Regions from separate parts of the Paenibacillus shunpengii genome, predicted to be linked through region 1. Evidence: riboswitches for the same ligand, from Rfam matches in the RefSeq annotation. Region 1 holds a riboswitch; each other region holds the start of a gene.

Evidence for each region. A riboswitch is a leader RNA that binds a small molecule or an ion and turns the genes downstream of it on or off. The one in region 1 is predicted to bind cyclic di-AMP.
Region 2: linked by a shared signal. The riboswitch ahead of ACFSVM_RS15200 (hypothetical protein) and the one ahead of ACFSVM_RS18015 (C40 family peptidase) in region 1 are both predicted to bind cyclic di-AMP.
Region 3: linked by a shared signal. The riboswitch ahead of ACFSVM_RS07640 (C40 family peptidase) and the one ahead of ACFSVM_RS18015 (C40 family peptidase) in region 1 are both predicted to bind cyclic di-AMP.

Annotation. Positions count from the first base shown of each region.
Region 1 covers NZ_JBHUMJ010000004.1:355,572-366,658, forward strand. The annotation lists gene ACFSVM_RS18000 (MFS transporter) at 1-360, shown strand, start outside; gene ACFSVM_RS18005 (cell wall hydrolase) at 508-1,149, shown strand; gene ACFSVM_RS18010 (cell wall hydrolase) at 1,463-2,113, shown strand; gene ACFSVM_RS18015 (C40 family peptidase) at 2,251-3,111, opposite strand; cyclic di-AMP (ydaO/yuaA leader) riboswitch at 3,116-3,254, opposite strand; gene modB (molybdate ABC transporter permease subunit) at 3,663-4,340, opposite strand; gene modA (molybdate ABC transporter substrate-binding protein) at 4,337-5,185, opposite strand; gene ACFSVM_RS18030 (substrate-binding domain-containing protein) at 5,336-6,313, shown strand; gene ACFSVM_RS18035 (right-handed parallel beta-helix repeat-containing protein) at 6,382-7,590, opposite strand; gene ACFSVM_RS18040 (GNAT family N-acetyltransferase) at 7,936-8,901, opposite strand; gene ACFSVM_RS18045 (ATP-dependent DNA helicase) at 9,119-11,087, shown strand, end outside.
Region 2 covers NZ_JBHUMJ010000003.1:174,444-185,530, forward strand. The annotation lists gene cysT (sulfate ABC transporter permease subunit CysT) at 1-412, shown strand, start outside; gene cysW (sulfate ABC transporter permease subunit CysW) at 425-1,288, shown strand; gene ACFSVM_RS15165 (YezD family protein) at 1,390-1,644, shown strand; gene ACFSVM_RS15170 (hypothetical protein) at 1,728-2,639, opposite strand; gene ACFSVM_RS15175 (GNAT family N-acetyltransferase) at 2,906-3,307, shown strand; gene ACFSVM_RS15180 (threonine synthase) at 3,620-4,843, shown strand; gene ACFSVM_RS15185 (NAD(P)-dependent oxidoreductase) at 5,099-5,731, shown strand; gene ACFSVM_RS15190 (NAD(P)H-hydrate dehydratase) at 5,800-7,473, shown strand; gene ACFSVM_RS15195 (hypothetical protein) at 7,617-8,063, opposite strand; cyclic di-AMP (ydaO/yuaA leader) riboswitch at 8,429-8,597, shown strand; gene ACFSVM_RS15200 (hypothetical protein) at 8,735-9,130, shown strand; gene kdpF (K(+)-transporting ATPase subunit F) at 9,263-9,340, shown strand; partial or broken gene kdpA (potassium-transporting ATPase subunit KdpA) at 9,410-11,078, shown strand.
Region 3 covers NZ_JBHUMJ010000002.1:1,604,291-1,615,377, reverse strand. The annotation lists gene ACFSVM_RS07650 (beta strand repeat-containing protein) at 1-6,674, shown strand, start outside; gene ACFSVM_RS07645 (DUF11 domain-containing protein) at 6,671-8,365, shown strand; cyclic di-AMP (ydaO/yuaA leader) riboswitch at 8,706-8,843, shown strand; gene ACFSVM_RS07640 (C40 family peptidase) at 8,850-9,311, shown strand; gene glgD (glucose-1-phosphate adenylyltransferase subunit GlgD) at 9,437-10,537, opposite strand; gene ACFSVM_RS07630 (glucose-1-phosphate adenylyltransferase) at 10,563-11,087, opposite strand, start outside.

The sequences.
Region 1 (11,087 bases):
CTCGTTGTATATTTGGTGATGACCGCAGTAAGTGCATTGTGGTTTGGTAATGCGGAAACAGAAGTCAGCCTGATTCTGGCAGGCATGTCATTATCATTCTTTAACCTTGGAGCTTGGGGAGGAATGTACGCCTACACGCCGGAGCTGTATCCGCTTAAGGCACGTTCAACGGGTGTCGGACTTTCTGCCTCAATCGGCCGCGTTGGAGGGATTCTTGCACCGCTGCTCGTAGGACTATTGGTACAAAACGGGGTTGCCGTGGAGTCAATTTTCGTATTGTTTTTTGTTACCGTGCTAATAGGTGCAGCAGCTGTTCTTATCCTTGGCAGAGAGACTAAAGGGCTTGAGCTCGAAGATTAGGACCATTGTCAGATATGACAAATTTGTAACCTGTGATATAGTGTAGTTCGTAGGTGAACGTTTTTGTTCCGCCTTTTCAAGTAATGAAGTCAGTCGTCCTTGATGATACAGACTAACATGAATGAAACTGGAGGATATCTGATCTTAATGAAGAAGAAAATAACAACTCTATTAATAACATGTGCCTGTGCACTTTCCGTGCTGGGCTCAGCGGCATCAGCAGACGCAGCGACACTGCGCCTTGGCAGTCAAAGTGCAGAGGTCGTGGAAGTACAAGAAAGACTGCATAGCAAAAATTATTTTACGGCTGGAATCAGCGGTTACTATGGTAACCATACGAAAGCTGCCGTCAAGTCATTCCAGCGAGCTTACGGATTAAGTGTGGATGGTGTTGTCGGTCCTAATACGAAGTCCAAGCTTGAGGCGGTTGCTCCAATCAACAATAAGGTGCTTCGGCATTTGGCAGGGATTATACAGGATGAGGCTGGCGGTGAATCCTTGACAGGTAAGATTGCGGTGGGTGCCGTTATTCTGAACCGGGTTCAGAGCAATGCTTTTCCGGACTCCATAACAAACGTCATATTCCAGAAGAATCAATTTACGCCGGCCATGGACGGTAAACTCAGCAGTCCAACGGCTGCATCCTATGAGGCTGCCCGCAGGGCGCTGACGGGCTATGATCCCTCCAAGGGTGCTCTGTATTTCTATAACCCTAAGACAGCATCCTCGTCGTGGATTAAATCCCGGCCTGTGACGCAAAGACTTGGGAATCATGTATTTACGAAATAGCGGATCGATCCAATTCGCTTCTGTATAAAATGCAACAGTTTACTGTAAAGATGGGGTTTGTACTGTAATTGGAAAAGAAATGATCCGCTGAAGGATATCATTAGTGCTCGATTTTGGTAGCTTTCAGCGGATTAATCATAATATATCTGCACTGACATATAGGCAGTGACATCATCGCTATATGAGGCGATTTATATCCAAATATATCTAAATATACACTTATCTATATTTATAGATATATTTAATTGAATGCAGAACTATGACTGGTGCTGCTTCGCTGATCTATTCAAACACAACAGGAGGAATGACATCAATGAGAAAACTAACAAAACGACTTATGATCTGTGCTGCGCTTCTGGGAGCGTATGGAACGGTTGCTGCACCGGCAGGTGCAAGTGCTGCGGTAATGCAGCAGGGAATTCAGAGTGCTGATGTGCTGGACTTGCAGGAAAGACTAAGCAGTATCGGATTTATGAGTGCAGGGTCAACAGGATATTACGGTAAGGCAACGGAGCAGGCCGTTCGCTCCTTCCAAAAGCAATTTGGACTCAAGATTGACGGAATCGCAGGGCCAGAGACGATCAGCGTGCTTAAGAAAAAAGCACCGATTAACCAAACTTCACTGAATCAACTAGCCAAGGCTATCCATGGCGAGGCCCGGGGAGAATCCTTTGAAGGTCAAGTAGCAGTCGGAGCAGTGATCTTGAACCGGGTTCAATCGGATGAATTCCCGGACTCCATCACAGAGGTCATTCTGCAGCCAAGACAGTTTACCGCCGTAGATGACGGCCAATACAATTTGGCTCCTGATGAGACTGCGATCAAGGCGGCAAAGAGTGCGCTCAATGGCTGGGATCCGTCAGGTGGAGCTCTGTACTATTATAACCCTGAGATCGCAACCTCCGAATGGAGCAAGGAACGTCCAACGATCAAGCAGATCGGTAATCATCTGTTTACGAATTAATCCAATATCATATATAAAAAAGGAGCTGCCACAAAATTACTGTGGCAGCTTCTTTGCTATAGATATAAATACAGAGCATACATAATGAACCCCTTTGCAGGCAAGCAGCAAAGGGGTTTTGATTATATATATTTCATTTATAGAACTCTTTTTGCACCGACGTATTTAGGACCCCAATAGGTATTGTCCAGGCTGTCGATTTTTACGCCGGAGGAACTGGTAGCTGAAATGAAATTATTGTTTCCTACATAGATACCGACATGAGAGATCGAGCTTCCTGTTGTCTTGAAGAAGACCAGATCGCCTTGCTGCAGGTTTCCTTTGGATACAGATGAGCCTTGGTTATATTGGGTAGCTGCTGTACGCGGCAGGGATACTCCGTATTTATCGAATACATATTTAACCAGACCAGAGCAATCGAACCCGCTTGTGGTCGAACCGCCGTAAACATAAGGAACGCCGATGTGATTCATCGCTTCATTTACAATGCTAGTGCCTTTGACATGGTCGTTTGGAACAAGTGCAGGGCTGTATGTTTTACCGGTTGTGCTAATCATGGCCAGCATAAGATCCTTTTTCCAAGTTACGTCATAGCCCATGGCTTCTGATACAAAACGAATGGGTACATATGTACGGTCATTTCGGATGAACACTTGCGTGCCGAGACTTACTTTGCTGCTGTTGACCATCGCAGTCGTCTGGTTAGTTTGAATACGAATGGTTGTACCTCCCTTGGACAGCTTGACCACCGTTTCTTTTCCGCTCTTAAATACTTTAATCGTATAGTTCATTTCGTCAGCAAGCATGCGGACCGGCACTTGTGTACTGTAATTCTGATCCAGGAATGGCTCCGCGTCTGGGAAATCGATCAGATTACTGTTCACTTGAATATTTACCGTATTGGTACTGGAAGAGGATGCATCTGCTTGTCCATTACCCATGATTAACCCAGCTGCGAGCAGGGATGAGAACAACATATATTTACCAAACTTCTTCATTCTGAAAATTTCCTCCAATTGCCTCCGAGGTTAGCTGTCGGGTTCGAGTAGAAGGTACTCTAGCATTTCTTAACTGCTGCATTCACCCCAAATGTTGTAAATCGTCCCCCGTACTATTCTGATAGATTCGGCACACTTTTTTAATATGAATTAACTGTAATTAATATATAATAAATTAAGGTTAAAAAGTATCAAAAATGTTACCTTTGTTTTACTTTTTGTACACCAATTATTGGAATAAAACATAGAAAGAACCGGATTTTTTCGAGTAATTTCCGCTAAGTCGGGTAATATATTGTCATTGATTTGAAACAGGTATCTACAAAAGTAACAATATTGTAACTAAATAAATTGATTCTGGGACTCTATCTTATATCCATATATTGTAATAATGCCAAAAACAAAAATATATTAATAAATTGAGCACCAAAAAACCCTTCGTTAAAATCACATAAGGGTTTGGTTTGAACTATTATTTATGCTGCATACATTGATTTTACTGATTTCCTGCCGCTGCATTGGAGTGGTTCTGTTGATATATATACACAATGCTAATCCTTTTTTCTGCGTCCTGTCAGAAGCAGCAGCAGGAACGACATAAGTACGATCGCAATCGTCCAGGCCCAGGCCATGACCGTATTCCCGCTGTCCACAGCAATGTATATGGCCGTAGGGACGGTTTGAGTTTTTCCTGGAATATTGCCTGCAAGCATCAGCGTTGCGCCGAACTCACCAAGCGCTCGTGCAAATCCGAGAATATAAGCAGAAATAACAGAAGGCCAGATGAGTGGAAGTGTAATATACCGGAATACCTGCCATTCATTCGCACCGATCGAGCGTCCGGAAGCTTCAAGCTCGGAATCAATGGACGTAAATCCGACCTTCATCGTCTGATACACCAGTGGAAACGAGACGACAACAGCGGCGATGACACAGGCTGTCCACGAGAATACGACAGGTGCGGCAAAGATGGCCTCAATCCATGCTCCGATCCAGCTATTTCTCCCCAGCAGGACGAGCAGCAGAAAGCCTACAACCGTGGGTGGAAGGACCATTGGCAGCATAAACGCTGTTTCTAGCAGCAGCTTTCCTTTGAACTTGCTCTTGGACATCCATCTTGCAGTAAGCCCGCCCATCACAATCGTGATAACACTGGACAATAGGGCAACCAGTAAGGATAAGCGCACAGGAGCCCAGAAGTCATGCCAGTCAAATGAAGCTGACATCATTCAGGCACCGAGAACCCGTATTTAGTAAATACAGCTTGGGCTTCGGAAGACTGTAAAAAGTCATAAACCGCTTTTGCCGCTTCGGGATGCGCACTGTCCAATACCACACCTACAGGGTATGTAATTGCTGTGTAGCTTGAGGGATCGACAGTGTGCACGATCTTCACTTTGCTGGAAGTAAGTGCATCTGTTTTGTATACAAAACCGGCATCGGCATTCCCGGTTTCGACATACTGTAATACTTGCCGCACATCCTTGGCCTGAACTATTTTGGGTTGGAGTTGTTCATATAAGCCAAGCGAAGTAAGCGCCTCTTGTGCATAGCTTCCTGCAGGTACACTTTCAGGTATGCCAAGGGCAACAATCTTGATATCTTTAGCAGTGAGATCCTGCTCAGAGGATATAGGCAGCTCGTTGCTGCTGGAAGTAATCAGTACGAGCTCGTTGGTTAACAGCGTAGTCGTATTTTCTGTATCCATGAGCCCCTTATCTATAAGGGTCTGCATATTTTTCTCAGCTGCTGACAGAAACAGATCAGCCGGTGCCCCTTGCTCAATCTGCTGCTGAAGAGAGCCGGAGCCGCCAAAGTTGAAGCTGAGCTTTATACCAGGATGAGCTGTCTCAAAGCGGGGCTGTAGTTCCTCCAGTACATCAGTTAAGCTTGCAGCCGCTGAGATCGTCAGCTCTGTGCGTTCAGATGAAGGAGTCGAGGATGCGCTGCTGTCCGAATTGTTATGGTCTGCTGAAGGGTATGGTGAAGAAGCATTGGGTGATGCACAGGCAGATATGAATACCAGAGCTAGAAGGAAGAAAGAAATCATACTAAGCTTCGTTTGTTTTAACATAATCTCCATCCAATCGATATATTTGATTATAATTAGATATAATTAAATATATTATATTGGTTCTTTGAACAATTACAATACGAGGGTAAGAAAAGAGTATGGTACAATCAATAGCATTAATCATTTGTTATTGCATACCTGACAAGAGGGGTGGCAGATGTGACTGATATTTCCTATACAACCGAGGAAATCGCCCAGCTACTAAAAATATCAAAATTAACGGTGTACGATCTGATTAAGAAGGGGCAGCTTACAGCCTATCGTGTAGGTAAGCAGATGCGGGTCGACCACTCTGATCTTGAGGCGTACAAGCAGCGCTCCAAAGGGGTTGGTCAATATTCTAGTGAGGAGACAAGATCTTTAACTCCGGTGATCGATGCTCCTGCGAATCCACCAGCTGTTCAGGTGACGACTCAGGGAGTAAGGCAAGTGGTGATTACAGGACAAGATATGAGCCTCGATATTTTGGTGCGGCATATAGAGAAGCGCTCGCCTGGCATCAGGCCGCTTAGATCCTACGTAGGCAGCCTGGACAGCTTAATTTCCATGTATCAGGGACATTCCGATATTGTCAGCACCCATCTACTGGACGGAGATACCGGAGAATACAACATTCCTTATATTCGCAAATTGCTGATCGGCTGCTCTTATAAAGTTGTGAATTTGATGAGCAGACGAGCAGGACTATACGTTCAGCCTGGCAATCCTCATGAACTGCATGAGTGGAAGGATCTGGCCAAGTCGGGAATTCGTATGGTGAACCGGGAGCGGGGTGCAGGAGCACGGGTGCTGCTTGAGGAACAGCTTCGTATGCATGGGATCGCTGCCCGAGAGCTAATGGGCTATTATGACGAGGAATCCAATCATTTGGCTGTGGCCGGAAGGGTCGCTTCCAAACAGGCAGATGTCGGAGTAGGCATCGAGAAAGCGGCAACGATTGTGCAAGGGGTGGAATTCATTCCGCTGACGGTAGAGAGATATGACCTTGTGCTAATAAATAAGCCCGAGAATGAAGTGCTTATTCGAACTGTTCTGGATATATTGCGTTCCGAGTCCTTTATCCGGGAGCTGGGTTCAATATCGGGATATGATCTATCCCGGACAGGGGAAGTGCTGTTTGAGGCTTGAAATCAGTGAATATATGTAAGAAGGAGCCGAACGCTTGTCGGCTCCTTCTTACATATTTGTAGTAACAATTAACGTGCTCCAATATTTGTACCGCTTGGTGTCCCGGCTCCGATCAAATCACTGCCTGAAGCCAGTTTCAAGAAATTGCCCAATACCGGATTTCCGTTTGCGTCACGAGCAACTGCGGGAACAAGAGACTGAAAATCTTCACTGCTGGCGAGCAGCCCCTTCGCATTGACGCTTTTTTTGTTTTTCCACCACACGTTGCTGGATGCTACGTCTGTTCCGCTCGTCTTATCGCTTGCTCCTCCGGCAAAGGATAAATTGTTTGTGAAGATATGCGTACCCTCATCAAATGCAAAATTACTCTGTCCGTTGCTCCAGGATGTATTGTTCTTGAAGTTAATGGAGCCGGGATTGCTGTTAAAAGTAAAGCCGTGCTTCTTGTTTTGGAAAGCAATGCTGTTAACCACCGTATGATTCACCGCGATATCCTCTCCACCCAGCTTAAATCCGTTGCCGTCACTGCTCGTAGTAGACGTTCCGTCCGAGGTTTGACCGTTCTTGTAGGCAATGCTGTTGCGGATCGTTACCGGTCCAATCGGGCCTGTATCGTCCTTCGTATAGAGATCCCAGCCATCATCGACATTATATGCCGCTATACATCCATCAAATACGTTGCCGGGGCCGACCGTAAGTTTAGCAGCAAAACCGTCTGCATCTTCGCCATTATCAGGGTCGTAATTGTCATGTGAATAGGAATTAATAACTTCATTATAAGCGGGCCATTCGCTGTATCCGGCAGTGGACGCATAGCGGCCAAGCTGAATTCCAGTATCCCGGTTATGATGCGATTCTATATTTTCAATACGGTTATAGTTACCGGCTATATACAGTCCGTTATCTCCCGCGCCTTTAATTTCCAAACCTTTCACAAGCCAGTAACTGCCAAACAGCTGCAAACCGCGATTGGTCGAGGCAAAGGATTGGGCAGAAAAATCAAGGACAGGCTTCTCATTTCCGTAGGCAGCCAGTGTTTTTCTTGCCGTGGCAGAATTGCCGCTGTTATTTCGATCAATTGTAATGGTAGAGGGATAGCTGTAAGTACCGCCGCGCATATAAATTGTGTAGCCTGCTTCAATTTGCGTGAGTGCATGTTCAAGGGTTGTCGGACTTTGGAGTGTCCCGGGATTGCTTGCAGAACCGTTAGGAGCTACGTATAAATTCCCGGCAGCTGTGAGAGCCTGTGTATTTTGAGGTCCAGCCTCAGCAATCATTACAGCAGAAGTACTCTCAGCAGATAAACTCGTTAGGGGAAGTAAGGGAAGGGCAAGAGACAGGCTGATTCCGGATACAAGCGTTCGGAAGGCGACAGACTTCCGTTTTGTTTTGTAGTCAAGCAGATTCAATTTCGTCACTACGATTCCTCCTATAATTTGATTTAGATTGGCACCCGTGGTTTGGTAACGGTTGCAATCTGAATCATACGTGATATAGAGGGGTACAGGAATAATCATCTTCACTGCTCATGAGGAATGGAGGTTATATCGGAGACGAGCGGCTCCGTCGTTACAGAGCTCACATCATCATAATCATTGCATCAGATGTTATGTCTTGTGCTGCTAACACACGTCAAACTCAACAGGCCAGATAATGGAGCCGCGCGGGACGGTACCCTCCTCAAAGGCAGTGAAATGATGATGCAGCTTGGAGTGAAGGGGGCCTTCTAATATTTTGACCATATATTCGGCGTAAGTGCTGATGTTAACATCAAAGGTTGTACCAAACCGTTCGAGTAAATAGGAGGTTGCTGGTAACGGCAAAGATAAGTGAGAAGCCGTAAGCGGGTTTAACTTTTGTTTGAAGTAATTTGCAATGAGGAGCAGGGAATGACTGTCCTGTGCCACAATGAAGCTGATTTTCTCCGGGTCTGTGCTGGAGTATCTAATATATCCGCGAAGTTCCTCATCAATTAATAAGGCAGTGCTGATCGTACCTGCACCGGGGCTGATCCAATCCTGAATAGATGAACCTGGAATAAGTGCCAGCGGAGAAGAGGCATGCAAATGCTCCCACATCAGTGAGAAAGACGGAATATCTCCCAGCTCAATACGGCGTTCCCTTACTACGGCAATACGATCGGTATAGATGCTCTCCAAAGGAATGTGGACCTGCTCGTCCATCCATGCCTTTCCTTGATATCCGAAGCGAACGTAGTAATGGGGATGACCCAGTACAACGGATAAGGCAAAGTTTTTATGTAAGGCACGATGATGGCCCGCTTCGATTAACGCGGATCCAATACCTTGTTTTTGATAATTAGGATGAACTGCTAGTGGAGACAGAATTAGACCTTGGTAGGTGCTGCCCTGGATACGTATAGGCTGGGGAGTGAATAAAATGTGGCCGATAATCTGCCCATCCAGCTCGCAAACGAGAGACAGCTCCGGATCAAAAGTGCTCCGTGCTCGCAGTATATTGACAAGAACGGCCTCACCCATTCCGTAGCTGTAAGAGAAGGTGAGAGCATGCAGTTCTGTAATGGCATAATAGTCGGATGGATACTCTTGGCGGATGTTCCAATTCATTCGTTCATAGCGCCCCATTTCTATATACTATGCGTACCTGGTTACTTTTTGAGCATAGCTTAAGCAAGCTGCTTCATTTTAATGCATCGAATCAACAACAAAAAAGAATTGCTATCATCTTGGATTTATGAGATAATTGATGTTTGCCTGAATTGGTATTTAGATATCATGGCGTGGATTTACCTTATAAGAAAAATGTTAATGTGGGGGAGTAACCGTGGAGCGATATCCTTTCTCCTATAATCCGACCGAGCCTTTCGTGAAGCAAGTGGGCGATTGGGTGGCGGATGTATTTTATGATATGTTGCCCGAGCATGGTTTTGAAGTGCGGGATGAACAGATTTATATGGCGTATCAGCTGGAAAGAGCCTATGCCGACAAGAAGACGATATTTGCAGAAGCAGGTGTCGGTACGGGGAAGACGCTCGTGTATTTGCTGTATGCGGTGAACTATGCCCGTTATACCCGTAAACCAGCTGTAATTGCTTGTGCGGACGAATCGTTAATTGAGCAGCTCGTCAAGCCGGAAGGCGATATTGCCAAGCTTGCACGCTACTTGGGATTGAACATTGACGCAAGACTGGGGAAATCCCCGGATCAATATATTTGTCTTAAAAAGATGGACGGCGCCCGCCTTAAGGATGAGGATGCCGGTGTAATTGAAGAGGTCTATAACAGTCTGCCGGACTTCGTCCATTCGCCTGGAACGCTGCAGACCTTCTCCCCTTATGGGGACAGGAAGGAATATCCCCATCTAAACGACGAGCAGTGGGACAAGATCAGCTGGGATTCTTTCCAGGATTGTTTTGTGTGCGACAAAAGGCATCGCTGCGGGATGACCCTCTCGAGAGATCATTACCGTAAGTCGACCGATCTCATCATTTGTTCTCACGATTATTATATGGAGCATGTTTGGACATATGAAGGGAGAAAGAGGGAAGGTCAGCTTCCGCTGCTTCCCGAGCACAGCTCTGTCGTGTTTGACGAAGGCCATCTGCTGGAATCTGCTGCACAGCATGCGCTCAGCTATAAGCTGAAGCACACCGCTTTTGAAGAGATGATTACAAGGCTTCTGGATGGAGAAATACGTGAAACGCTCGCTGAGCGGGTAGAGGATGCCATTGACCAAAGTAAAGTGGTATTCAGCTTGGTTCAAGAGCTCAGTACTACCATTCCGGGATCAGATCGGAAAAGAGTGGGCGTTAATGAGGCTTTGCTCATACAGTTAAATCGCTGGAATGATACGCTTGAGGCGATTGACGAGGAGCTGGTGTTCGAAAGCGGCCTGCACACACTCAATGAATATAAGCTTCGAATTGTGGAGGAGCACCTCGAGATGATTCAAACGGCTCTCCAGCTGTTCAGACAGCCTGGCAGTTATATTTGCTGGGCGGAAGAGAGCGAGGACGGCGACGTCACGCTAGCTGTTATGCCGCAAAAGGTCAAAGAAGTGCTGGAGCAGCGAGTATTCGGGCTGAATATGCCTATCGTATTCTCCTCTGCAACACTATCCGTAGGACAGTCTTTTGATTATGTCGCTGATAGTCTTGGTATTACCGATTATTTATCGTTCTCCGTGAATTCACCATATAATTATGCCGATCAGATGAGACTGATTGTACCTGAAGAGCTCTGCGAGGCGGGAGAGCTTCGAAGTGAGGTTCTCTTTGCCAAAAAGCTGGCGAGTGCCGCCAAGCTGCTCGCACACTCCGAAGGACGAGCCCTTCTTCTGTTCACTACAATGGAAGAGCTGCGCAGATTCAAGCAGGCTGCAGCCCAGCACCCTTATTTCGCTTCCTATAAGATGCTGTTCGAAGGGGACAGAGAGATCAGCAGCCTGATTGCAGACTTCCAGAACAATGAGGAAACGGTACTCTGTGCAACGAGCTTGTGGGAAGGACTGGACGTACCGGGACCCTCCTTATCCAACGTCATGATCTGGTCACTTCCGTATCCCCCGGAAGATCCGGTATTTATGGCCAAGCGGGAGGCAGCAGAGTCCAGCTATGAGGAAGTGGACATGCCTTATATGCTTCTTAGACTGCGGCAGGGGCTCGGGCGATTGATTCGTTCGTCGTCGGATCAGGGAATTGCCGCTGTGCTTGATCCTGAGCTTGTCGCCGATTCGAAGGTCAGAGAACGGGTGGAGGCTGTGCTTCCTCAAGGAGCAGTACTCAGGGTGGAGA
Region 2 (11,087 bases), on a different contig from region 1:
GCTTGGGATTACGCTTGCCCTGATGTTCATCGGTATTCCATTTGTGGTACGTACAGTCCAGCCAGTACTGGCTGAACTGGAGAAGGATGTAGAAGAAGCGGCGGCTACTCTGGGAGCTGGACGCTGGCTTACTTTTCGGAAGGTCGTTCTGCCAGAGCTTATTCCTCCTTTGCTGACCGGATTTGCTCTTGCATTCGCGAGAGGAATCGGTGAATACGGCTCGGTTGTGTTCATTTCAGGCAACATGCCGATGAAGACGGAGATTGCTCCGCTCCTCATCATGACCCAGCTTGAGCGGTTTGATTATGCAGGGGCAACAGCGGTTGCGCTGCTGCTGCTTATCGTCTCCTTCGTTCTGTTGTTTCTTATTAATACATTACAGCGCTGGAGCCGGAAGACATCCCGCAAATAGGAGGAATAGATTATGGCAGGAACCGTACCTGTAGGAGCAACTACACGGACGAATAAGAGCCAGTCCCGGGCGACGACTGAAGCGCCTTGGGTGAAGTGGGCGCTCATCGGAGCAGCCATACTCGTTATGGGCTGGCTGCTGATTTTGCCGCTGGTTATTGTTATTGCTGAAGCGCTGAAACAGGGGGTTGGGGTGTTCTTTGCTGCACTCTCGGATCCGGATGCGCTGTCTGCGCTTAGACTTACACTGCTGGTCGCTGTGATTACTGTGCCGCTGAATACGGTGTTCGGGATTGCGGCCGCTTGGGTTATTACGAAATTCCAATTTCGCGGGAAGGGTCTGCTCATTACCTTGATCGATCTGCCCTTCTCCATCTCACCTGTTGTGGCCGGCTTGATGCTTGTTCTTGTCTTTGGATCTCACGGGTGGCTGGGACCTTTATTAGAATCATGGAATGTGAGCATCATTTTTGCTGTTCCGGGTATTGTGCTTGCGACTTTGTTCATCACGTTCCCATTTGTAGCACGCGAGTTGATCCCGCTGATGGAGGATCAGGGAACACAGGAGGAAGAAGCCGCTGTGATGCTGGGAGCCAAGGGCTGGAGAGTGTTCTTCCAGGTGACGCTTCCTAATATTAAATGGGGGCTGCTGTACGGTGTCATCTTGTGTAATGCCAGAGCGATGGGGGAATTCGGAGCGGTGTCTGTCGTATCGGGTCACATTCGCGGACTGACGAATACGCTGCCGCTCCACGTGGAAATTCTGTATAACGAGTATCAGTTCGCCGCTTCATTTGCGGTTGCATCCCTGCTGCTCGTGCTTGCCCTTATTACACTTATACTCAAGAGCTGGTTTACAAGGAAGGGTACGCATTAGAGCTTTCTGAAGTCAGGGTGTGTTCCTGCAGATTCGAGCTATAGGTTTGAATAAGTAAGCAGGGTACGCTAATAGGCCCGATTTAATAGGAGGCGTTAATAATGACTAAACCGCTAAAAGTCGATGAAGTGTGGATGGATCGTATCGCCAGTTTGTTGAATGAAATGGAATTTGGCTCCTTGTCCATCATTGTCCATGAAGGACAGATTGTGCAGATGGAGCGGACCGAGCGCAAACGTTATGAGAACACATCTTCCAATACCTCTAAATCGGGCAAACCTCGCAGTGCAGCTGCAGGATCAGCTGACTCCGTAGCGAGTGGTCCGCGTGCACTGCGCAAATCTGGGTCTTCATAAACATTATTCTTGTATGTTGAAATGAAAATAAGCAGCTCCCCTGGATTCTACAGAAGCCAGGGGAGCTGCTTATTTAGGTTGTGCTAACGATAGAGCTGTGAATCTTGCTTGTCCATGGCTGCGAATTGCCCGGCATAAGGCCGTTCTTTGCGGGAAGGCGGTTTGCTCCATTTGAATCCGAGCAGGAACAGAATCAGCTGTCCTCCCAGAACATAAGGAGCAGCAGCAAGCCCGATCAGATGAAATAGTGCCGCCAGAATAATGGCTAAGGACAGCAGATTGGTTATTAATCCGGCGGCCGTACGCGGCCTCATCAAGATGAGGATATAAACGTATGCGATTGATATCATGCCGGATACAAGTCTTGCGCTCAGCAACACCCATTCCCATGCCGAGCTTCCCTCGGTAATATCTCTTGCTCCTGTCATGAACTGGTACAACAGAACAGCGATACCTACCGCTGCAAGGGGGGCGAACAGAGGCTGGATAATCTGCCATAGTGCTTGCCCCCATCTTGGGGAGTGCACGGAAGAGAACAATCGGTCTCGTTCGGCAGCCAGCCGGGTCATTTCCCGCTCTAGCGAACGTGAGAGTAATTGGAGCCCTGCTTCGTCTCCTTCTGCAAGGCAGGCCTGAATCTGCTCTCTCAGATGCGGCGTGAGGCAGGGTGCGGATTTGCTCTCCTGAAGTGCAAGGATAAGTGCTCCGTGCAGAGGCTCCCCGGGAAGACCGTCATTCTTCAGCCCCAGGGTCAAATGTCCTGCAAGCTTGGAGTAGGTGTAGAGCGTGTCCTGAAGATCATCCATTCGTCGGTACTTGCCCTGTCGCAAGCTGGATGCATGATATATGTAGAGCCACAGCAGCAGCACGATTATGAAGGCGGCAATAGCAATCACCTGTGCGGACAGCGAGATGCCGTCAATTTGTACAATAGAGCTCAGGCTTCTCCCTCCTTTACACGAATAGCGGCGATACCTTCTCTCACTATTGCACACGAACCAGGGGTTTTCAAGTCGAAAAGGGAACGTGGGAAAAATTAAACATGAGAAGCATGCAGAAAAGGAACGTGTGTTTTCTTTATTGCTATAAATATCGTAAACTAGCTTCGTGGATTAGATCGAGTTATGGAGCAGCCTGAAATAATTAATTCGTAATATGGTAAGTCTAGAGAGGCAGTATATTGGAATCAAATTTATCGTTTTAATAAGGTATGAAATGGAGTTACTTTTACTAAAAAAATCATATGGGGTGGACTATAGACATGGAAGTTACATACCAGATTCCTTCGCCACAAGACTATTTGGATCTTCGAAAAGCTGCGGGCCTGTCTGTGATGAGTCTTGAGGGTGCTCAGAAAGGACTGCCGAATACGCTGTTCGCGGTCAGTTTAATGGAAGAAGGCAAGCTTATCGGCATGGGCAGGGTTGTCGGCGACGGTGGATTACAGTTTTTCGTGACAGATATTGCCGTTCATCCCGATTACCAGGGCAAAGGATATGGGAAGACCATTATGGGAGAGATTCGAAAATACCTGGATGAGCATGTCCCTGAGAAGGGCCTCGTGTCACTTCTGGCCGATATCCCGGCTGATCGGTTATATGAGCAGTATGGATTTACACATTCCGCACCGGAATCTGCAGGCATGCATTGGAAACAAAAATAGAGAATAATGTAAATAAGAGGGAATAAGACTTTTGGCCGCATTGACAAACAACTTTCACTATGAAAAGATGATAGATATACATTTTAGATGCGAATGATTGTAAACGGCCCCTTATATTCTGAGATGTTTCAGAAGCAATAGGAGGCCATTTTTTTAGCTCATTGCTCATCATTACAGAGTAGTAAATAGGCTGCATCAAGATATTACTGTGTCCTCACTCTGTAATAGAAAGTGAAGACTTATTTACATTCATAGCACTAATCTTTTTCACGTCACTTAGGTCGTTATAAAAGTGAGGAGATGTATGTTCATATGGGACAATACAGCTATTTGAGTCATTTGGAATGTCCAAAGTGCGGACTGATATATCATACAACCGGCGTTCAACAACTGTGCACTTGCGGATCTCCGTTAAACGCCAGATACGATCTGGATAGTCTTAAGAAGGTATGGAACCCTGAATCTTTACTAGGCAGGGAGATGAACCTGTGGAGATACCATGAGCTGCTTCCTGTAAGGGAACCGGAGCATGTGATTACATTGGGTGAGGGGATGACACCGCTGCTTCGTATGCCGAGTCTCGGGATGGATATGGCGATTCCTCAGCTGTATATGAAGGATGAAGGCTTGACTCCGAGCGGGTCATTCAAGTCACGTGGTGCTGCCGTTGGTATATCCAAAGCCAAAGAGCTTGGCGTATCCAAATTTGCAATGCCGACGAATGGGAATGCGGGCGCAGCCTGGTCCTTATATGCAGCTCGTGCCGGAATTCAGGCAACCATTGTAATGCCTGTTGACGCGCCGCTGATTACGCGTAATGAATGTATTGCCGCAGGTGCGGATTTGTACCTCGTGAACGGACTAATCAGTGATGCAGGCAAGATTGTTGCAGATAAGGTCCGATCAGAGGGGATCTACGATGCATCCACGCTTAAGGAGCCTTATCGGATTGAGGGCAAGAAGACGATGGGACTGGAGATTGCAGAACAGCTGGGCTGGCAGATGCCGGACGTTATTCTGTATCCGACAGGCGGCGGTGTCGGCTTGATCGGAATCTTTAAGGGTCTGCTAGAACTTCAAGAATTGGGCTTTATAACCGGTCGTCTGCCGAAGCTGGTAGCTGTACAGGCTGCTGGCTGTGCTCCAATTGTGAAAGCTTGGGAGCAGAATGCGTCTGAATCGGAATTCTGGTCCGACTCGGAGACGATTGCCTTTGGTATTAATGTACCCAAAGCGATTGGAGATTTTCTTGTACTGGATGCCATATATGAGACGGATGGAGCTGCCATCGCTGTAACGGAAGAGGAAATTCTGTCTGAACAGCGTTTGTCAGCCCGGTTGGAAGGATCGTTCATTTGTCCGGAAGGTGCTGCTGCTTTTGCTGCCGCACGTATACTTCGGGCTAACGGATGGATTCAGGACAACGAGAAGGTGATTGTCCTCAATACGGGTACGGGCATTAAGTATCCGGAAACGATATCCGGCGATGTTCCGCTGCTGAACCCGGGAGATACGATTCCTAAGGCGCTGACATAATAGAACATATACAAATTATTAGTAGGAAGCCATCTCGCTCCAGTTGGGCAAGATGGCTTTTCTTGTGAATATCGAATAGTGTTTGGTGAAAAGGGATCGTTTCTAATATTGCTTGGCGTATCTTTTGTGGATGAGAGAAGCATAACTAAGCCATGGAGCAGGAGATGTAAACAATTGACGTTTTAATAGAGAGCGTACCTGATTAATATAAAGTAAGCTTACACTAGCATAGAACAGAAATGAGGACTGAATAATATGAACATAGCTTTATTTGGAGCAACGGGAACGATTGGACAAGCGATCTTGGATGAAGCGTTGGGAAGAAAAATGACGGTAACTGCGATTGTGCGTAATCGGTTTAAGTTTAACGAGAAGCGTGAGGGACTCACCATCATCGAGGGCGACATTCTTAAGCCTGAATCAGTTGCTGAAGCCGTGAAGGGACATGATGTGGTTATTAGCGCATACGGTCCTGAGTTCGGTAAGGAAGAGGAATTGGTCGAGGCCGCACGCTCCCTTGTCGAGGGCATTCGAAACAGTGGAGCCCAGCGTCTCCTTGTCGTTGGCGGAGCAGGCAGTCTGCTGACCGATAGCGGAGTGCCGCTGATGGAGACTCCGGAATTTCCCGAAGAGGTTAGACCGCTGGCGCTCGCACATCGGGATGCATTTCATATTTACGAGGAGTCCGATCTGGACTGGACTTATTTGAGTCCGGCAGCAACGATTGAACCTGGCCGCCGTACAGGCAATTTCCGAATTGGCACAGATCGTCTTATTCTGGATGAAGCAGGGCAGAGCCGAATATCTGTCGAAGATTATGCAGCGGCTATGGTGGATGAAGCGGATGATCCGTATTTCAGCGGGTCCCGATTTACCGTGGCCTATTAGAAGAAAGTTCATCTTAGCGAGCGAGGTATAGATCCCTCGCTCTTTTTGATAGGAGGGGCTGGACAAAGATGTATGTTGTAACCGCGAAGCAGATGCGTGAGCTTGATCACATCGTAATCGAGAAGATCGGCGTTCCTTCGGCAAGCCTGATGGAGAATGCAGGCAAGGCACTCGCCGAAGAAGTGGTGAAGCTGTGCCGTGAAGCGCAGAATGGGCGGATAGATCGGAGAACACCGGGGGACCCATTGCAGGAAGATGAGGATAACCATCGCAGAGCATTTGAAGAGTGGCGTGGTGTGAGAGGTACGATTCGTACTGAAGAGACATTACACATCAATGACCGAAGCCAGGAACATTGGTATATACTCACTGGAAAAGGAAATAACGGCGGCGATGGGCTCGTGTGCGCGCGGCACTTGCAAGAGGCAGGTATGAAAGTAACGATTGTTTATGCTGTTTCAGCTTCAACGCTGGAGCAGGATGCTGCACTTCAAAGGGATGCGGCTGCGGCATACAGCATTCCGGCAGTCGTATATAGCGAGAAGGAGCCGCTGTCATTTCATGGCGTTACCGGTATTGTAGATGCGCTGCTGGGTACTGGAAGCAACGGTGCGCCGCGCAAGGCTTATGCAGCCTTGATCCGTGAGGCTAATGAGAGCGGACTCCCTATTGTCTCAGCTGATATTCCAAGCGGTTTAAATGCAGATACGGGAGAGCTCTATGAGCCTCATATCCGGGCAGAGATAACAGTGTGCTTCGGGTTGTTGAAACGCGGACTGACTCAGTATCCCGGTGCAGAGGCAGCAGGCCGCATCGTTGTAAGATCCATTGGGATTCCTTCTAAGCTCGCAGCGGATCAGGGCGGAACTGTACAAGTCCTTACAGAAGAGGTGCTGGAAGGGTCGCTTGGAATGAATCTGGCGCTCCGAAGATCAGGAGAAGGGCATAAGGGAACCTATGGACATGTGCTGCTTACTGCCGGGACACTTGCCATGAGCGGGGCCGGGCTTCTTAGTGCGCGTGCTTCGCTCCGGTCAGGCTGCGGTCTTGCCACTTGGGCGCTGCCTTACGAGCTGATGCTGCATGTCATCGGCAAGGTGCCTGAGCTGATGCTCGCCGATGCGGTGAGAGGAAATGACGGGCTGTGGACGGAGGAGTCAGCCGAGCGAGTTATACAGCTTGCGGAGGGCAAGGATGTGCTGGCCATTGGGCCGGGGCTTGGGCGCTTTGAGGGAGATACAAGGTGGCTTCGCCGCATTGTTGAAGCATGTGATGTACCTATTGTACTTGATGCCGATGCACTCAATATGGCTGCAGCAGGAGGGGAGGATTTCTTCCTAGGGATGTCCCGGACTGCACCGCTCATTCTGACGCCGCATCCAGGGGAGATGGCTCGATTGATGGGGATATCTACGAAGGACGTCCAGCGAGATCGGATTACCCATGCGGAAGCATATGCAGAGCGTACAGGCGTTATCCTTGTGCTCAAGGGCTCGCGCACGGTCGTTGCTGCTCCTTCAGGCAGCACCTATATTAACCTGACCGGACATCCCGGCATGGGAACCGGAGGGGCGGGGGACGTGCTGACCGGCATCATAGCGGGTCTATTGGCCCAAGGTTGGAGCGCTGAGCAGGCAGCAGCATATGGTGTATATCTGCACGGACTCTCCGGAGAACGTGCTGCTTACAAGCGGCATCATCCGGGAGGCATTACCGCCGGCGACATTATTGACGCATTGTAATACAGCGTTATTGGCAAGGATCCGCCGGTAAGGCGCCTGCAGATAGATCTACAAGTCAAATTTAAGGACACGCAGAAGCGTGTCCTTTTTACGTTCTGAATTGAAGTGTATCTAACCGCCGCGGGTTTTATCATCATGGGAATCTAGAAGGAATAATACGTCAGCCCATACTCCATCAAAAAAGAACGAACGAGCAGTCTGGAGCTTATGATAGAATGCAGATCTTCGTCCGCTTCCTGCATCATTTGCAGATCTGCGAGTGCTTCCTCGGCTATTCGGGTCCGTTCCATTCCCCATTCCTGCTCATGATCTGCAACACAGAGCTTGGCCTGCCCCACGGTCAGCTCCTTCAGTACGGCAAACACAGAGATCCATGGGATCAGATCCCCCGGAGCACTCTCCTGTGGCAGCTCAAATTCGGCAAAACCGTGTGCCGTCCCGCAGGTTATTTTAAATAATCCGCAGTAATGATGTTTCTCCTCTGTCAAATAAGGAAGCCGGCGTGAATCATAGCGTATGATTTCCATCGAGCTGATCGCATCCGTCTGGTAAGCAGGTACTGAATTATTCCCCATATAGGCGAGTGCCACGAGCATTCATCCTCCATTAATCATCCTCATTATTATGTTGATCATCATATAGCAGATGCCACCGAGGAGTAAAATGACTCTTGTTCTAAAAAAACCGGATTTTCATCAAATCGGACGAAATGGATGAAAGTAAGCGGTTAATTAAAGGCTAATCTCGATCGATCAGAGCTTTATCTATCGTTGTCAGCGTCTTACGCAAAAAGAAAGGAAATTGGAGTTAGAGAGAGTAACGAAGAGAATAATCAAGATAACAATCCCCTATGCGAAGTCAATGAGTTGAAATTCGTCTTATATGAGTACCGGACTTTCTTTACAGCACATCCGGTGAGGATTATGATTCATGGCATAAAAGCTTTGCGTCATTCAATTTCAAACCGCTTAATCCTTAAAAGGAGCGGGGGAACCAGTGAGGCCTGCCATAAGGGCTTCTAGGGGTGAATCCTAAAGAGCATAGAATTTGTGCTTCGTATAGGTAGGGCGACTCTCACGCCCGAATCCGACAGCTAACCTCGTCAGCGTATCTAGAGAGACTTTCTTATATCCGAGCTCTTAAGTGGCAGCGGCTTGTTCCCGCCTGCCTGCGAATAAGAAGCTGCGCGAGAGAGATTTCTCTAGCTCAGCTTCTTTTTTTATGGCCGGATGGAAGGGAGAAAACAGGAGGGAATGAACAGATGTCCGTTGAAGACGACGACGTCATCATCGTATCGGCCGGGAGCAAGCCGGGCAGATCCTTTATAAAGACCCTGCTCATAAAGGGTTTGCCGTTTGCCATCTTGGTCAGCTCTGAACATGAGCGTAAAGAAATGCAAAGGCTCTATGCGGAGCCGGTCATCCAAGTGGATTTCTCTGAACAAGCACCTGAGCCGCCTGATTTCCATGTAGGTAATGTATTTCTGTTCGAGGAGAGTCTGCCGGTGTGCTGTAAGTATATCCAAGTTTGCCGGTCATGGACTTGTAAGCCAATTTATGTCATTACAGAGCGAAGCAAACCGCGGCTCATCTACAGAGGGCTTGGTGCGACACATGTCATCTACAGCCGCGGCAGCGACTGCTCTTTCTTACTCTAAACCGGAATCGGGAGGTGCTAAGCAAATGCTGGATTTTATCATGATTGTATTGATCAGCTTGTTGACGCTTATTTCAATCGGAGTTATCAAAGGCTCAGACAAAATCACTTCGGAAGGGAGCGAACAAAAATGATGTGGGTGCTGCTCGCTATTGCAGCTGCTGTATTCATTTATTTGGTCTACGCACTGCTTAACCCAGAGAAATTTTGAAACCGAATTAAGAAATTAATTCGACTAACAATGAGTTAATGATAACTACCAGGAGGCTGATAAGTCGATATGTTAACCGTTATTTCCGTCTGTGTGACCCTAGCGGTCGTGCTCCTGCTGGCTCGTCCTGCAGGTCTATATATTGCAAGTGCATTTCGTTATGAACCAACCCGGATCGATCCGTGGTTCAGATGGATAGAGAGACCCCTCTATGCTGTCAGCGGCATCAAGGAGACGAATCAAACCTGGAAGCAGTACGCAGCTTCCTTTGTTATCAGTAATACGGTCATGATCGTACTCGTCTATCTGATCTTTCGGATACAGGCTCATCTGCCGCTGAACCCGAGCGGTGTTGCGGGTATGGAGCCTACGCTTGCTTTTAATACGGCGATCAGCTTCATGACCAATACGAATCTGCAGCATTACAGCGGAGAATCCGGTCTCAGCTATTTATCACAGATGATCGCCATTGTGTTCATGATGTTCACTGCACCGGCTTCGGCTTTTGCGGTCGCGATCGCATTTATTAGAGGACTTACGGGTAAGCCGCTCGGTAACTTCTTCGTGGATGTCGTTCGAAGTATAACAAGGGTATTGCTTCCGGTTGCTTTTGTATCAGCTATTCTGTTCGTTGCGGCGGGCGTTCCACAGACGTTAAAAGCAACAGCAGCAGTAACGACGCTGGAGGGTGCAGTCCAGGAAATTGTGAGAGGTCCGGTAGGCTCTTTCCTGTCCATTAAACAGGTGGGGAATAACGGCGGTGGATTTTTCGGAGTAAACTCGGCTCATCCGTTTGAAAATCCTAATGGATTTACGAACCTGCTGCAGATGGTGCTGATGCTTCTGTTCCCGGTGTCCCTGCCCTTCGCTTATGGCAAAATGGTGGGGAACAAGAAGCAGGGACGTGTCCTGTTCGTCTCCAGCAATTATGTTTCTCGTGCTGATGGGGGTATCACTCGGTGCTGAAGCGAACGGTAATCCTGCGATTGAGGCTGTGGGGGTTCAGCAGGAAGGCGGCAGCATGGAGGGGAAAGAATCCCGCTTCGGTGTGGCCTTGTCTTCTCTCTATTCGGTCGTAACGACCGCCTCCGAGACAGGAGCAGTCAACACGATGCATGATACACTGACACCGCTTGGCGGACTGGTCACTTTGGCTAATATGATGCTGAACACGGTGTTCGGCGGTATGGGAGCCGGCTTCCTGAACGTGCTCATGTACGCACTCATTGCTGTCTTTTTATCCGGTCTTATGGTGGGACGCACCCCTGAATTTCTCGGCAAGAAGCTGGAGGGCAAAGAGATCAAGCTGATTGCGATCAGCCTGCTGATTCAGCCGCTGCTCATTCTGGCTCCTACAGCGCTGGCGCTGTTCACCAATGCGGACACGATATCGAATCCCGGATACCATGGTCTGTCACAGGTGCTGTATGAGTACACTTCATCAGCCGCCAATAATGGCTCCGGATTTGAAGGCTTGGGAGATGCTACACCGTTCTGGAACATTTCTACCGGAATTGTCATGTACTTGGGCAGATATCTCTCCATTGTGCTCCTGCTGGCGGTTGCAGGATCACTGGCTGTCAAGAAGAGCATCCCGGTGACCTCAGGTACATTTAGAACGGACACCTATTTGTTTGCCGCGGTCTTTGTTGGTACGGTACTGATTGTAGGGGCACTTACTTATCTCCCAGCGATGGTGCTTGGGCCGATTGCAGAGCATTTGACGCTGAGCAGATAGTGCAGGAAT
Region 3 (11,087 bases), on a different contig from region 1:
ATGCAACAGGCGCAATCACCTTTACCGGTAATACACTTGGCTTAAGCCGCTCCAATACGGAGGGTGTGCCAGGTACCTTGGACAGCATCGGCGCCTTTATCACAACGAACTCGGCAGTCAGATTCGGTACATACCCGTTAGGCACAACCAGCTCATACCAGAGCAACAATTCATCAGCGGTGCTGGTACTTCCCTCAGGAAGTACGGTACTCTATGCCGAGCTTATATGGGGCGGCTCTTACATCAACGGCAGTGTCAATTTAAGTTCGGCAATCAACAACCCGGTAATCTTCACGACTCCTGCCGGCACCAGCAGCGTGACACCTGACCCCACTACTTATAATGCCTTTGATCTTGGTAACGGAGCACAGGCTTATGTAAGATCGGCCAATGTCACTTCCCTCGTTCAACAAGGGGGAGCAGGGACTTACATTACCGGCGGAGTCGTGGGAACGATCGTTGTTAATAACGATACGACAGCTAATCATGCGGGATGGACGCTTGCCGTAATCTACAATAACCCGACGCTGCCTTTTCGTAATATGACGCTTCGGGCAGGCGGTCTTCTGGTTAATACGTCCAATCAATCGACGATAACCGGATTTGCCACCCCTACTTCAGGCGCACTTGGAGGAAGAGCCCTCTTTAGCGCCCAGGAAGGAGATGCGAACCGTACCGGAGACTCGGCACAGTTCGGACCGACCGCAGCTACGCTCGTGTCTTTATCCGGGCCGAACAACTTCGCGAACAACTTCTTCGCCTCACAAATTAATAATGATGCGGGACAGTTGAATACAACAGGAAGCTTTGGCACGTCCAATCAGACGAACGGTGCACCAGGGACGAATATCATCGCCGGACGTCAGGGCTGGGATATTACGAACGTAGATATATCCGCCAGACTTGTCAATAATCAGACCTCAGCGGTGCTTAATCTTACAACCTCCGGCGATGTTTATATCGTGAATGCCAATGCACTGCAGATCAACATTAATTCACCCAATATAACGGTATCCAAAAGCGCAAACGTATCTGGCCTGGTTGTTGGCGACACCGTCATTTACACCGTTGTTGTTGCAAATACAGGTACAGCAAATGCAGCCAATGTCGTCCTTACCGATGTGCTGCCTGCAGGTCTAACCTTTGTTACGGGAAGCGTTACGGTTGCAGGAACTCAAAGACCAACGCTGGATATTCGTTCAGGCGTACCAATCGGCACATTGAATCTGTCAAGCAGCGTGACGATTACGTATCGTGCTACAGTAACGTCCATCCCGAGCCCTCAGCAGGTGGTGAACACGGCGAATGCCGCTTTTACGTTCCAAAGCGTTGCGGGTGGAAGCACTATTACCGGCGTTATTCCGTCCAATGCTGTAACACTTCCGGTGTATGCTCCCATTTTTAATCTAGTCAAATCCTCCAACATCGCTAATGCAACCGTCGGGGATACTCTTACTTATTCTATTGCAGTTACAAATTCAGGGAATATCGGGGCGACCACCACTTTTACTGACAATGTTCCGGCCGGTACCAGCTATGTGCCAGGAAGCTTTCAAGTGAATGGCAGTACCATCGCAGGGGCAAATCCTGCGACAGGAGTGAATATCGGAGTCGTTGCGTCAGGCAGCACCTCACAGGTCACATTCCAGGTCGTTGTAAATTCCTTGCCTTCTCCCCCGACACTAAACAATCTAGCCTCCGTATCCTACACCTATCAACCACCGGATGGTCGTGTATTTAGTGGATCCGCAGCCTCCAATACCTTGTCAACGCCTGTATCATTGCCAAATGTAGCTGTCAGCAAAACAGCAAATCTGACGGATGCCGCAGTAGGTGAGGTGCTCACGTATACAACGGTGATAGCGAATAACGGCACTACAGCCTTGGCAAGCATCGTATTTACGGATGTTATTCCTGCAGGAACCTCCCTTGTACCCGGAAGCATCACGGTTAATGGAGTAACCCGCAATAATGCGAATCCCGGAAGCGGTATTTCGCTGCCAAGTATCCCAGGAGGAAGCTCATCGACCGTAACCTTTCAGGTGCTCATCCAGTCTGTTCCTGCGAGCGGGCAAATCGTCAATCAGGCCAGTGTCGCATACCGTTCAGGGACTTTTAACGGTCTTGGCACCTCGAACACGGTATCTACTCCTGTATATCAGCCGATTATCAGTGCTGTGAAATCATTGAACGACAATTATGCTACAATCGGCGATATCATTACAGTAAACATCAACCTGCAAAATACAGGTAACATCGGTGCACAAGTATCAGTCACAGATCCTATACCTGCTGGTACCCTTTTTGTCCCAGGGAGTGTTACGATTGGAGGCACCAGTGTGCCTGGCGCTGATCCAGTATCAGGCATCTTTATCGGGACACTGACAGCGGGAAGCACCAATACGATTACTTTTCAGCTTCAGGTTGCGTCTCTACCTGCACCGCCTTCCATATCGAATACGGCCTCGGCTAATTACTCCTATGTGCTTCCAAGCGGCCGTACACTAACAGGCTCAAGTTTGTCCAATACTGTCACTATTCCTGTATCGGCTCCAAATGTAACCGTTGATAAAATTGCCAACGCAGCCGAAGCCGCAATCGGTGATGTCATCACTTATACCCTTACTGCTTCCAACAATGGCGTAGAGCCTGTCAGCAATGTCATTATCTCGGATACCATCCCGCAGGGAACCGTCTTTGTTCCGGGTTCAGTAAGAGTTAACGGTGTGGTGTCTCAAGCTTCCAATCCTTCTGGTGGAGTGGCCATCGGGTCTGTACCTGGTCAGTCCTCCGTCGTAGTCAGCTTCCAGCTTCAAATTGTTGCCCTCAACGAAACAGGAATAGTAGCGAATCAGGCAAGTGTCGCTTTTACCAGTGGTACATTCACCGGGGCATCTGTATCCAATACTGTTATCCTGCCTGTCTATAATGCGAATGTATCACTAACCAAGTCTGCTAACAGATCAAACGTCACTGTAGGTCAAACCTTAACGTATACTTTTATACTCTCTAACACAGGAAACACACCGGCTTTTGCCACACTCTTCGATGAGCTTCCGCCAGAGGTCGTATTTGATGCTAACAGTGTTGTCATTGATGGTCAGCCTACTCCAGGCGCAGACCCGGAAACAGGGATCAACATTACCAGCATTCCTGCGGGCGGAACGACAACAGTCACCTTCATTGCGACCGTCAATGATCTGCCGTTATCCCAGCGGGTGATCAATCAGGCTGACGTGAATTACTTCTACCAGACAGGAAGCGGAAGAATATTAACCGGTACTGCTTCCTCCAATTCGGTCACGGTTAACGTCTCGGCTCCAAATGTGACACTTAGTAAGACTCCCTCCAGAACAACGGCTATTGTGGGAGATTCCATTATTTATACGATTGTCGTTACAAACAATGGAGGCGCACCAATTAATAACATCGTACTTAGCGATAGGCTTCCATCCCAAGTTTCCTTCATTCCTGGGAGCGCGACTGTAAATGGAACTCCTCTTCCATCTGCATCTCCGCAATCAGGTATTCCAATCGGCAGCTTGGCTCCTGCAGTCAACGCGACCGTAACTTTTGAGGTGAATGTGACCATGGCAGTGCCTTCAGAAATTAATAACCAATCAACCGTAAGCTTTACATCCGGCGTCTTCTCAGGTACTTCGAACTCCAATACATCTACCATTCCTGTCATACAGCCGCAAATTTCTCTGCAAAAAACAGCAAGTACAAGTAACGCAACAGTGGGTGATACCATTGTATATACCGTTGTTATTACCAACGCAGGCAATCTGGCAGCCGATTTGGTTCTGAGCGATACCGTTCCGGCAGGAACCACATTCTCGCCTAACAGTGTTATTGTTCAGGGCAGCCCGGTTCCCGGTGTGGTCATTAGTGATGGGGTCAGTATTGGTACCATTGCTGCAGGACAGAGCGTAACCGTCTCTTTTGCCGTCGTGGTTACTTCCCTGCCGTCACCACAGCTGATCACCAATCAGGCATCCTCTGTCTTTACTTTTACACCTCCGGATAATCGGACGTTGACGGGCACTGCGGTATCGAATACCGTCAGCTTCCCCGTGTCCGCTCCAGATGTAGAAGTGACGAAATCGAGCTCACTGGCCGATGTTTCAGTGGGAGATATTATTACCTTTACGGTAACTACCCTGAATGAAGGGATTGCTCCGGTCACGAACGTCCTGTTCTCAGATCCTACGCCAGGCACGACCTTCATACCGGGAAGTGTGACCATTAACGGGGTGCCTGACCCTTCTGCTTTTCCTGCGGGAGGGATTGAACTGGGTACCATTACACCCGGAACCTCCACTACAGTAACCTATAACGTAAGGGTGGACACTATACCTAGTCCTCCTCAAATTACAAATCAGGCGGCGGTTACCTATACATCAGGCGCTTTTACAGGGACCACCTATTCCAACACGCCGATTATTCCGGTATATGAGCCTGTTCTCAGCGCTGTCAAGTCAGGGAGCTCCATCAATGCGACCGTCGGTGATACGATCACCTATACCATTAGTGTCACGAATTCAGGCAACTATGCTGCATCATTCACATTAACGGATCCGATACCAGCTGGGACGTCCTTTGTCGTAAACAGTGTATTAATTAACGGCCTTCCGGCTCCTGGAGCCGATCCGGCAGTAGGTATTCCCGCGGGCGTCGTGGCTCCAGGTACTTCAACAACCATCATATTCTCGGTCGTCATTGATACTTTGCCGAGTCCGCAAATTCTGTCAAATCAATCGTTTATTGCTTATGCTTACACGCTTCCTTCCGGCAGAACCTTAAGCGACAACACCGCCTCCAATGTCTCTGTTATAACCGTCTCTGCTCCAGATGTCGCGGTAGTAAAAATTTCTGCGCTGACGGCGCTATCAGTAGGTGATGTAAATACTTACAGTGTAAATGTCACGAATAACGGCATCGCAGCGGTAAACAATGTAATTCTGAGTGACCCGCTGCCTTCATTTGCAACCTTTGTTCCCGGAAGTGTAACGGTAGATGCAGTATCTATTCCCGCTGCCAATCCTTCTACCGGCATCAACATTGGAAGCATTCCGCCGGGTGCCAGTGTCAATGTTACTTTTCAGGTACAGGTAAACGCTCTGCCTCCGACAACACCTGCTGAGCTTACTAACCGCACAACGGTTACCTTTACTTCCGGTACCTTCTCAGGAAGTACCTTCTCGAATACCGTGTCGACTCCAGTATTCCAACCGATCCTAACGGCCGTAAAGTCCGCCAATACGGCTAATGCAACCGTCGGAGATATCGTCGTTTACAGCATCGTATACTCGAATGCAGGTAATTATGGAGCTAATGTCATTCTTACTGATAACATTCCCGCCGGAACAACACTGGTCCCTAACAGCGTCATTGTAAATGGAGCTCCTATAGCAGGTGCAAATCCGGCTGCAGGTATTGACCTCGGGGTCATCTCGACAACAGCTACTGTCCTCTTCTCTGTAACGGTAGACAGCCTGCCTGTAAGCCAGCAGCTATCCAACCAGGCGAATTCAACCTTTACTTATACATTGCCTGACGGCCGTACGTTAAATGGCTCCTTTGCTTCCAATCTGCTGCAGATTCCGGTCTCTTCGCCGAATGTTTCATTAGTCAAGAGTGTCTCGGTGCCTACAGCAGTGGTTGGCGATACCATAACTTACAGTGTTGTAATTACCAATAACGGGATTACAAATGTCAGTAACGCGGTTCTATCTGATGTTCTTCCGTCCCAGAGCAGCTTCGTTCCTGGCAGTGTTACGATTAATGGCGTTACCCAGCCTAGTGCAAATCCAGCCGGAGGGATCAGCATCGGTACACTTGCACCCGGAGCATCAGCAACCGTTAATTTTGCAGTCAGTATCAATGCTTTGCCCCCAGCGCCATATATTATTGAGAACCAATCATCGATCAGCTTTACAACAGGAACCTTTACGGGAGCTTCTTATTCCAATACGGTATCTACTGCAATCTATCAGCCGATCTTGAATCTCGTCAAAACGGCAAGCTCATCCAACGCGACCGTTGGGGATACAATTGTGTATTTCCTGAGCTTGACGAATAACGGCAATCTGCCAGCAGATATGGTCTTGTTTGATGACTTGCCAACAGGCACCGTGCTCATTCCGAACAGCGTACTCATTAATGGAGTTCCGCAACCGGGAGCAAATCCGGGCACCGGCATACCAGTCGGGCTGGTACAGCCTGGAAATAGCGTATCCATTACCGTTACCCTTCAAGTTGTTGTTGATACGCTGCCGAATCCTCAGCAGTTAGTCAATCAAGCGACCGGCAATTATACGTACTCACCGCCAGATGGGCGTGTATTGTATGGAACCATCAGCTCTAATGTGCTGGTTATTCCGGTATCATCGCCAGATGTTACTGTAGTGAAGAGCTCCCCTGCAATTGATGCTGTCGTGGGAGATGTCATTACATATACTGTCGTTATTACCAATAACGGGATTACAGAAGTGAACAATGTCATCATGGTTGACCCTGTACCAATTGGCACAATTTTTGTCACAGGCAGTGTTACCGTAGACGGTGTACCAAGACCTTCAGCCAATCCAAATTCAGGCATCAATGTAGGAACGATCGAAGAAGGTACCTCTGTCGCAGTTACATTCCAGGTGCAGGTTGTCTTGATATGAGCCTGGATCCGAATCAGGAACGCCTTCTTCAGAACCAAACGTCGGTTACTTTTATATCAGGAGCAACAGGTGGTGTAGCTTATTCCAACCTGGTGAGCATTCCACTAACCGGCCCGGTAATCACGATTCAAAAATCAGCTTCCGTTACGCAAGCTGCATTAGGCAGCATCATCACATACGAGCTGAACATTGCTAACACAGGGAACGCCGATGCAGAGGTTATTGTGCAGGATGCGATCCCGGAAGGTCTGCAATTTATTGTTAACAGTGTGCTTCGGAATGGGCAGCCTCTTCCGGGTGTAGACATTTCTTCACCTCTGAATATAGGTATCGTTGCCAGCAGCTCAGCAGCCAATATCAGTTTTCAAGCCATTGTCACCAGCCTTCCGCCTTCTAACGAGATCTTCAATGTGGCAAGCGCAGCGTATACTTTTCAAACTTTGGATGGCCGAACCATCACGAGATACGTCACTTCTAACGGTGTGCGGATTGCAATTGCCAATGCGCAGCTGACCATATCTCAGCGTGCCAACACGCTTCAAACCTTTGTTGGAGATGTTATTACTTTTACTGTAACGATTCAAAATACAGGCTCCGTACCCGTGCTCAATGCGAGATTGAGCGTAGTGCTCTCTGCAGGAATGAGCTTTGTTCCGGGGAGTGTGATACTTAACGGTATCATCTCTCCGGGTCTTGATCCTGTTCAAGGCTTTATACTTCCCGTCATTAATCCTGGAGAGGTTGTACAGCTGACATACCAAGTTCGTGTGCTCAGCGTTAGTAGTCCTTTATCGAGCGAAGTACTCGTTGCTTACACCTCTGACGGCGTGCCTGTACAGACCAGTTCCAATGAAGTCGTTCTTTCCCCAGTTGAACCCGTCGTGAACATGGTCGTAACGGTCATGCCTGGTCAAGTCACCTATGGAGGCGCTGTACAGTTTACTGCTGTGATACTAAATGAAGGGGATCTCCCGATCGAGGCTGTTTACTATATGAATTTTCCACAAGGTCTTATCTTCGAAGATTATTCGGTTCAAATCAACGGGGTCGAGGTTCACAATGCCAATCCTGTGCTAGGCATAAGGCTGGGGACTTTGTTTCCGAGATCCAGAACGGTCATTACGTACCGAGCCCTTGTATCCTTCACCCCCTATTCCCGATTTACGCAGATGAATCTGATCAATCAAGCAGCTCTCCAGTTTACGTATCGACTGACCGATAGCAGAACGGTCTCGCTTCGTGAGGAGACAGAGGTCCAGGTATTATTTCTTGCACCTGTTATTCAGGCGGAGCTCACTTCACAGCCTGTCCGGGTTGAGCGGGGTGATGAGGTCACCATACGAATCTTGGTTCGCAATACGGGAAATCTTGCAGCAGCTCTATCGCTGCGAGGTCTCATTCCACCGGGTACAGCGCTTATGAGGGGAATCTTGCACTTCCAGGATGGGACCATAAAGCCCTTCTCAATACAAGATTTGATAGACGGGATACTCATCATAGGGGTTCTTGAGCCGGGACAATATGCAGAGATTGAATATATCGTTCGTGTGAATATCGAAGGACTTCTGCCATCCGATTTGTTAAAAGGGTACGTTACTGTATTATTTACTTATTTGTTTGAGAACAAGGAATATACACTGGAAGTTCACTCGAACGAATATATCATTGTAATCGAGCAGCACGATGAATAGAAATATCATACTCATCATATGAAAATCCCTCACTTCAATCCTGGAAGTGAGGGATTTTCTATTCTTGGATGATACTTAACTCCTCAATCTACTAAATTCGACAAAAACTAATGACAAGTTTGTCAGAAATTTATGAACGAATGAACACCTTCCAAAGTTCCTATACCTTCGGTTTAACGAGCACTTCACGATTTATTTTACACAACAACGAAAAAACTATGCCAAACTTCGGAAAAGAGAGTTGATAAATATACCAGTGAATGATAAAATCCAAAAGTAGATAAAGTAACAATTTCGTAATCATTAATGTCACTTTCGTTGTCGAAATCATTAGGTGTATGACTGATAACTGCCGAATTCTCGCACCAAGAAGCGGGGGACCCGACCATTTATGGGTGAATTGATCAATATTAAAGTGATCATAGGGAACCTTCAACCGAATCCTTAGCTAACCTCGCAGGCATTGGAAGGAGTATTATTTACTTTGAAAAAGACACTAACAGCAGCGGCACTAGGGTTCGCTCTATTATTCTCCGCAGGAGTTACAGAAGCATCCGCATCTATTCTATCTAAAACAGTTAACAATACCGTAGGCATACCTTACCAATTTGGTGGTTCCACTCTATCCGGATTCGATTGCTCCGGATTTACTCGTTATGTATATAAGCAGCTTGGTGTGAATCTGCCTCACAGCTCCAAACAGCAATTCCATAAAGGACAGGCTATCAAGAAATCCGAGCTTGTAAAGGGAGATCTTGTCTTCTTTAATACCAGCGGATCCGGTGTTTCACATGTGGGAATTTACCTTGGCAACAATCAATTTGTGTCCGCTACCTCATCCAAAGGGATCGCCATTACACCGATTAACAAAGGATACTGGAGCTCCAAGTACTACGGAGCCAAAAGAATACTGAGCCCGGCCTCTGCTGAGAGAGCTGGATTATAATTACATTACCCGATATATTATCGTTCAAACAATAGTACAAGCATATAAAATAAATGAAGAAGGTCCAGGAATGATTCCTGGACCTTCTGATGTATATGACACAGCAAGGGCTTGGAGCATTACGTTTAGATTTGGCTGCTCTTCGCAATGACATAGGGCTTCTTGGCATCACCGATCAACCTGCGATCCGCAGACAAGTGTACATCCTTATCCAATATCACGTTCTCAAGCACCGCATTCTCCTCAATTACGCATTTCTGCATAATAATCGAGTTACGTATTCGCGCCCCGCTATGTATCTTAACACCCCTAAAAATGATACTGTTCTCCACCGTTCCCCCAATAACGCATCCATTCGCAATTAAGGAATTACTGACTTCGGCCTGTTCCAAATAACGAGTTGGCGGCTCATACTTAATCTTGGTATGCACCTCATGATATTTAAACAGCTGATTGTACTGTTCCTGCTGAAGCAGCTCCAGACTGTTGCGGTAATAGCTGTCCACAGAGTTAATCACGGCATGATATCCATCATAAGCATAAGCTGCGATTTTGAGATTGGTCAGATTGTTCTGTATTCCATCTCGAAAGAAATGATTGTGGCCATGAGCAATACAATGATCTATTAATTTCAGGAACAGCTGCTTCTCTACAATAAATGCACCTAAATAGATATTGGGATGTCCACCTTCCCCATGCATCTCCGTGACCCATCCGTTATCCACATCGATTCGGATGCTTGATTCATATTCTGGGAGAATTTCATCTGCTTTTTTATACAGCAGGGTGATGTCAGCCTGTGTTTCCATATGATAATTAAACATCTCTCTATAATCAGCTGTGTAGAGATGCTGGCTGCCGGTATGAATAATATGTGTTCCAGACCCTCTCAGGAAAAAATCACGATTGTTATGAAAATGCTGCAGGTCTCCTTTTGATCTGTCCGTGGGATCATTCCAATCCGGCGGCAATATGAATAATCCTCCATGCTTGCGGTCCAGATCCCATGGCGCGCCTTCCCCTAAATGATCCATCAGGGATCGATATTTACGACGAACAAACAAAGCGATGTTATGTACTCCGGAGTGCATCATATTGGACAGGACAAAATCGATCAAACGATACCTGCCTGCAAATGGAACGGCTGCGCCGCAGCGAAAATAAGTTAATTCGTTCATTAAATCGAGTTCATGATCCAAGTTCACTACACCCATGAGCTGTTGCATATAACGGCCACCGTCCCTGTTCATATTATTTCAAACCATAGGTATGAGGTCTGTAAGCTTCATCAACGAGCAATATTTCATCCTGATCCTCTCCACCTATGATAGAACCGTCTCTGATGATCATATTTTCACTCACGATCGCTTTATGAATCTTGACGTTCTTCCCAATCTTCACCTTAGGCATGATCACCGAATCTGTAATTTCGCTTCCCTCTCCAACCTCAACGCCATAAAATAATACAGACCTGTTCACATCACCGTGCACAACACAACCTTCATTCACGATACTGCTGCGTACTTGCGCATCCTTGGAGATGTAACATGCAGGCTCATTGGGATTACGGGAAAATATCCGCCAATTCGGATCATTCAAATTTAATGGGGGATCGTCAACCAAGAGGTCCATATTAGCCTCCCATAGGCTTTGAACGGTACCGACATCCTTCCAATAACCGTCAAATGGGTATGCAAACAGCCTTTTCTCATTACGGAGCAGAAGAGGAATAATATCTTTACCAAAATCATAGGTGGAATTTGGGTCTTGCTCGCT